Regions from separate parts of the Streptomyces marincola genome, predicted to be linked through region 2. Evidence: riboswitches for the same ligand, from Rfam matches in the RefSeq annotation. Region 2 holds a riboswitch; the other holds the start of a gene.
What was found. Region 2 has a riboswitch for glycine ahead of gcvP (aminomethyl-transferring glycine dehydrogenase). Riboswitches for the same ligand answer to the same signal wherever they lie in the genome.
Positions count from the first base shown of each region.

Region 1: another riboswitch for glycine. It lies ahead of gcvT (glycine cleavage system aminomethyltransferase GcvT); the one in region 2 lies ahead of gcvP (aminomethyl-transferring glycine dehydrogenase).

Region 1 is NZ_CP084541.1:5,271,173-5,274,567, forward strand. It holds gene LC193_RS23275 (L-serine ammonia-lyase) at 1-507, opposite strand, end outside; gene gcvH (glycine cleavage system protein GcvH) at 515-898, opposite strand; gene gcvT (glycine cleavage system aminomethyltransferase GcvT) at 985-2,127, opposite strand; glycine riboswitch at 2,289-2,378, opposite strand; gene LC193_RS23290 (enhanced serine sensitivity protein SseB) at 2,535-3,302, shown strand.
Region 2 is NZ_CP084541.1:358,337-361,731, reverse strand. It holds gene LC193_RS01385 (MerR family transcriptional regulator) at 1-14, shown strand, start outside; gene LC193_RS01380 (DNA polymerase IV) at 69-1,451, shown strand; gene LC193_RS01375 (PRC-barrel domain-containing protein) at 1,496-1,843, opposite strand; glycine riboswitch at 1,977-2,074, shown strand; glycine riboswitch at 2,076-2,191, shown strand; gene gcvP (aminomethyl-transferring glycine dehydrogenase) at 2,254-3,395, shown strand, end outside.

The sequences.
Region 1 (3,395 bases), 4.9 Mb from region 2:
CGTGTCGTCGAGCCTGATGCGGTCGGAGCCGACGGCGTCCTCGTCGACGACGAACCCGCCGCCCACCGAGTAGTACGTCTTGTGCAGCAGCGTCCGGCCGCCCTCGTCGGCCGCGCGCAGCGTCATGCCGTTCGCGTGGCCGGGCAGGGCGCGCCGCCGGTGCAGCACCAGGTCGGTGTCCGGGGCGAACGGCACCGGGTGGGTGCCGAGCAGCGGCAACGAGCCCTCGCCGCGCACGCGTTCCGCCTCCTCGTCGGCGCTGCCCGGGTCCACGGTGTCCGGCGCGTGGCCGAGGAGGCCGAGCACGACCGCCTTCGGCGTGCCGTGGCCGTGGCCGGTGGCGCCGAGCGAGCCGAACAGCTCGGCGCGCACGGCCGCGGTGCGGCCGAGCAGCCCCTCGTTCCTCAGCCTGCGCGCGAACATCCCGGCCGCGCGCATCGGGCCGACGGTGTGCGAGCTCGACGGGCCGATGCCGATGGAGAACAGGTCGAAGGCGGAGAGGGCCACGGCGCGCTCACTCGCTGGTGAACGCGGTGTACTCGGCCGCCGACATCAGGTCGTCCGGCTCGCCCGCGGCGTCCACGCGCACGCGGAACAGCCAGCCGTCGGCGAAGGGCGCCGAGTTCACCAGGGCGGGGTCGTCCACGACCTCCTGGTTGACCTCCGTGACCTCGCCGGACACCGGCGCGTACAGGTCGCTGACGGACTTGGTCGACTCCAGCTCGCCGCACGGTTCCCCGGCGGTGACGGCCGCGCCGGTCTCGGGGAGCTGGACGTACACGACGTCACCGAGCGCGGTGGCCGCGTAGGCGGTGATGCCGACCGTGGCCACGCCGTTCTCGGCGACGGTCAGCCACTCGTGCTCCTTGGTGTAGCGCAGGTGCTCGGGGGTGCTCATGGTGGCTCTCCTGGGGTTCGTCGGTGCGGGGTGCCGGTCGCGCGGGGCGGCGACCGTTCATGGGGGTGCGGGCCGGGTGGCCGCGGTCACTTCTGACGACGGTAGAACGGCAGCGCGACGACGTCGTGCGGCTCGTGCGCGCCGCGGATGTCGACGGCGACGCCCTCGGTACCCGGCGCGGCGGACGCCGGGTCGACGTACGCCATGGCGATCGGCCGGCCCAGGGTGGGCGAGGGCGCGCCCGAGGTGACCAGGCCGATGGGCGTCCCCGAGGCGTCCACGACCGGGTATCCGGCGCGCGGCACGCGCCGCCCGCGCCCGGTCAGGCCGACCAGGACGCGCGGCGCCTCGGCTTCCGCCCGTTCGGCCGCGGCGGCCAGGGCGTCCCGGCCGACGAAGTCGCCGGGCTTGTCGAACTTCACCACGCGGCCGAGGCCGGCGTCGAACGGCGTGGTCGAGGTGGACAGTTCGTTCCCGTACAGCGGCATGCCCGCTTCGAGGCGGAGCGTGTCGCGGCAGGCGAGGCCGCAGGGCACGAGCCCGTCCTCCCGCCCCGCCTCCGTCAGCGCGTGCCACAGCGCCTCGGCGTCCGCGGGGGCGCAGAACAGCTCGAAGCCGTCCTCGCCGGTGTACCCGGTGCGCGCGATCAGCGCCGGGCGGCCGGCGACGGTGCCGGGCAGGCCCGCGTAGTACTTCAGGCCGGCCAGGTCGGCGTCGGTGAGCCGGCCGAGGACCGCGGGGGAGGCCGGGCCCTGCACGGCGATCAGCGCGTAGGCGTCCCGGTCGTCGCGCACCTCGGCGTCGAACGCGCCGCCGGCCGGCGCGGGACCGCCGAGCCGTGCGCGCAGCGCGTCGAGGACGGTCGGGGTGTTGGCGGCGTTCGCGACGACGAGGAACGTGTCGTCCGCGAGCCGGTAGACGATCAGGTCGTCGAGGATGCCGCCGGCCGCGTCGCAGATCATCGTGTACCGGGCGCGGCCGACGGCGAGCGTGCCGAGGCGGCCGACCAGCGCGTGGTCGAGGAACGCGCCCGCCTCCGCGCCCATCACGGTCAGCTCGCCCATGTGCGACAGGTCGAACAGCCCGGCCGCCTCGCGCACCGCCGTGTGCTCGGCCCGCTCGCTGCCGTAGCGCAGCGGCATGGACCAGCCCGCGAAGTCGGTGAGGGTGGCGCCGAGGGCGCGGTGGACGGCGTCGAGCGCGGTCGTCCGGGGAGCGGGGTCCGTCATGGGAACTCCAGGGATTGACGACAGGGGCACGTGGGCAGGGCGGCCTTCGGGCCCTCCCCATCTGTCATCGGCACCTGAGAGGTTCGCCACGACCCGGGCTCGGGCGCGGCTTGCACCGTGGGTGGGGCCGCGCCTGGGCGGGCCCGCTTTTCAGATTCGCCATCCCGCGCGCGGTACGGGGCCTGAGAGATTCAAGGGAGGACTTGCTCCTTCGGCGCCCCGGCGACCGGGGACTCTCCCGCGCGTGGTCGAACGGCCGGTATGCGGTTGTCGGGCGCGGGCACCGCGACGCGGCTCCCGTGCCCGCACATCATCGCACGGACAGCCGCCGCGGGCCGCCCCCAGGGCGCCTCGTACTAGGGTCTGGGCTGCCGATTCCGGACGCGATGAGATGGTGGTCGAACGAGATGAGTGGTTCCCGGCAGGGCCCCGGGTACGGCGGTGGCTGGCCGAGCAACGAGCTGGAGGAGACGCTCGCCGGCGCGCTCGGCGTGAACGACGCGGCGCCGCGCCTGCTGGAGACGCTCGCGCGCAGCGCGGTGTGGATTCCGCTGCCCGAGGGCGGTGGCCCGGAGAGCCGCACGCTCGATCTGCCCACCATCGACCTCAACGGCGGCGTGTACGTCCCGGTGTTCAGCTCCGCGGAGCAGCTGCACCGCGGCGGGGCCTCGCACATGGCGTTCAGCGTGGCTCCCATGTGGCAGTTCGCCCGCGGCCTTCCGCCGCAGGTCGGGATCGCGCTCAACCCCGGCGGCACCGTCGGGGTCCCGGTGCCGCCGGCGGCGGTCGCCGAGCTGTGCCGCGCCAACCCGGGCCGGCGCACGCCGGGCGTGCCCTCCGGCGCGCGCATGCGCCTGTTCCAGCCGGACTGGCAGGACGACCCGGTCGACTTCCTGAACGCGGCGGCTGCCGAGCTGTCCCGGCTGCCGAACGTCAGGACCGCGCGCCGCGGCCTGGCCAGCGCCGAGGGCGGCGCCCCGAGTCTGTTCGTCGGCGTCGAACTCGACCTGCCGGACGACGAGGGGCGCGTGGCCGCGGGCGACGCGCTGGGGCGTGCGCTCGCGGTGCGCCCGATCGTCTGGCCGGTGCAACTCGTCATGCTCGACGCGGCCGAGGACCCGGTGGTGGACTGGCTGCGCGAATGCGTGCAGCCGTTCTACAGCCGCGACGCGTAGGCGCCTCGTTCGTCTTGTCCGCCTCGTTCGCCGTGCTCCCGCGCGGTCCCGGCGGGACGGCGGGGGCGCGAAGTGGGCGGCGACCGGCATGTG
Region 2 (3,395 bases):
ACCGGACGGGCTGAAGGCCGCACCCGCGCGCGGGTGCGTTGTCACAGGCGTGCGGCACCATCGGTGGTGTGAGAGGCCGACCGACGGTTCTGCACCTCGACATGGACGCCTTCTACGCCTCGGTGGAGCAGGCGGCCAAGCCGAGCCTGCGCCGCAAGCCCGTCATCGTCGGCGGGCTCGGCCCGCGCGGCGTGGTCGCGACCGCCTCGTACGAGGCCCGCCGTTTCGGTGTGCGCTCGGCGATGCCCATGGCGCAGGCCCGCCGCCTGTGCCCGAACGCGGCGTTCCTGGTGCCGCGCTTCGCCGTCTACCGCGGCATCAGCGAGACCGTGATGGCCCTGCTGGCCGAGCTGTCACCGCTGGTCGAGCCGCTGAGCCTGGACGAGGCGTTCATCGACCTCGACGCCGGCGGCGGCGCCGGGTCGGCCGAGGAGGCCCGCCGCACCGGCGAGCGGCTGCGCGCGCGGATCGAGGAGGTCACGGGCCTCACCGGTTCCGTCGGCCTCGCGGCCTCCAAGATGCTCGCCAAGATCGCCTCCGAGCAGGCCAAGCCGGACGGCCTGCGGCTGATCGTCCCCGGCACCGAGCGCGACCTGCTCGCACCGCTTCCGGTCCGCACCCTGCCAGGCGTCGGCCCGGCCACCGCCGAGACGTTGCGCAGGGCGGGGATCGCCACGGTGGGGGACACCGTGCGGGCCGGCGAGGCGGAGCTGGTGCGCCTGCTCGGCAAGGCGCACGGCGCCGCCCTGTACGCCATGGCCAACGGCGTGGACGAACGGCCCGTGGTGGCGGACCAGGAAGCCAAGTCGATCTCGGTCGAGGACACCTTCCCCGTCGACGTCACCGACCGGGCGCGCGTCAGGTACGAGGTCGCCAGGCTCGCGGACCGGTGCACGGAGCGGCTGCGCGCGGCGGGCCGCGCGGGCCGGACGGTGGTACTGAAGGTCAGGCGGCACGACTTCACCACACTGACCCGCTCCGACACGCTGCGCGGCCCCACGGACGACCCGCGGGTGGTGCGGGAGGCCGCCGGGCGGCTCATCGAGGGCGTGGACACCACGGAGGGCGTGCGGCTGCTCGGTGTGGCGATCAGCGGCCTGGCCGACTGGACCCAGGAGGATCTCTTCGCGCAGGCGTTGCCCGCCGCGGCCGAAGAGCCGGCGCCGGCCGTCGCCGAGCCGGCCGGGGGGCCCGCGGCCCCGGCGCCCGCATGGCTGCCCGGGCTCGACGTGGCGCACGCGCGCTTCGGGCCCGGCTGGGTGCAGGGCAGCGGTCTCGGCCGCGTCACCGTCCGCTTCGAGCGCCCGGGGTCGCCGCCCGGCCGGGTGCGGACCTTCCGCGTCGACGATCCGGAGCTGGGCCCCGGCACGCCGCTGCCCCTCGTGGAGGGCGCGGGGGCCGCGGACCCGCCCGGGGAGCGTGCGCTGCTCCCGCCGCGTGCGCCGGCCTGACGCCCCGGCGTGCGGGCCGGGGGCCCCGCGTGCCCGGCGGGCCGCTACGGGGCGGACAGCGGGTCGTCCGGGCCGACGCGCGGCACGTCGAGCCCGTAGTGGTGGTACAGCTGCAACTCCTGCTCGGGCGACAGGTGCCGCCCGACACCGAAGTCGGGGGCGTCGCGGATGAGGGTGCGCGTGAACGGGACGCGCAGGGCCTCGTCGACGAGCTCGCTGGGCTCCAGGGGGACGAACGCGTCCCGGGTGAAGATCCCGGTGCGCACGGCCGCCCATTCGGGGACCCCGGTGGCATCGTCGAGGTACACCTCGTCCACGGTTCCGATTTTTGCGCCGTCGCGGTCGAACGCCTTGCGGCCGATCAGGCTCCGCGGGTCGATATCGGTCTGCACGCTTCCTCCAACTGATCACCACTGGCCCCGAAGGCGTCCTATCTCTAAGAAAAGCCACTTTTCGCACACTGGCCAGTCGAGTGGCGCGCAGGTCCCCGCGCCGACCTGCGCTGGTACCCTCGGAGGCGGTCGTCAACCCCGTGCGGGAGAGTCCCGGTGCCCACCAGGCCCGGGCGCCGAAGGAGCAACTCCTCCCCGGAATCTCTCAGGCACCCGTACCGCGCGGGGCAGGCCACTCTGGAAAGCAGGGCGGTGCGGGGCGCAGGTGCCCGGGTCCGCCCTCACCGACGGTGCAAGCCGTGCCCCCGCGGCGCGGTGAAGCTCTCAGGTCGAGATGACAGAGGGGGAGGCCCGCCGGGCACCGCCGCCCGGCACCCCCGCAGGTCACCGCGACCAGGAGGAGCCTCCCGATGACCGACCGCCGCATTCCCCTGTCCGCCCTGGAGCAGGGCACTCCGTTCGCCGCCCGGCACATCGGGCCCGACGCGCGGGACCGCGCGAAGATGCTGGCGCAGGTCGGCTTCGGCTCGCTCGACGACCTCACCGCCGCGGCGGTGCCCGAGTCCATCCGCACCACCGAGGCGCTGCGCCTGCCCGAGGCGCGGGACGAGGCCGGCGTGCTCGCCGAACTGCGCGGGCTCGCCGCGCGGAACACCGTGCTGCGTTCCATGATCGGCCTCGGCTACCACGGCACGTTCACGCCGCCGGTGATCCTGCGGAACGTCCTGGAGAACCCGGCCTGGTACACGGCCTACACGCCGTACCAGCCGGAGATCTCCCAGGGCCGGCTGGAGGCGCTGCTGAACTTCCAGACGGTGGTGTCCGACCTCACGGGGCTGCCGACGGCCGGTGCCTCGCTGCTCGACGAGGCCACGGCCGCCGCCGAGGCCATGGCGCTGTCCCGGCGGGTCGGCAAGGTCAAGGAGGGCGTCTTCCTCGTCGACGCGGACTGCCTGCCCCAGACCGTCGCCGTCGTGCGCACCCGCGCGGAGCCGACCGGCGTCGAGGTGGTGGTCGCCGACCTGAGCGGCGGCATCCCGGACGAGGCGGCGGAACGCGGGATCTTCGGCGTGCTGGTGCAGTACCCGGGCGCCTCGGGCGCGGTGCGCGACCTCCGCGGGCTCGTCGACCGGGCCCACGAGCTGGGAGCCGTGGTCACGGTCGCGGCCGATCTGCTGGCGCTGACGCTGCTCACCTCGCCGGGTGAGCTGGGCGCGGACATCGCGGTGGGGACGAGCCAGCGGTTCGGCGTGCCGATGGGCTTCGGCGGGCCGCACGCCGGCTACATGGCCGTACGGGACTCCTTCGCCCGCAGCCTGCCGGGGCGCCTGGTGGGCGTCTCGCGGGACGCGGACGGCGCCCCGGCCTACCGGCTCGCCCTCCAGACCCGTGAGCAGCACATCCGCCGCGAGAAGGCGACGAGCAACATCTGCACCGCGCAGGTGCTGCTCGCCGTCATGGCCGGCATGTACGCCGTCTACCACGGTCCCGACGGCCTCGCCGCCATCGCGCGCCGCACCCACAGGTACGCCGCGCTGCTCGCGGCCGGGCT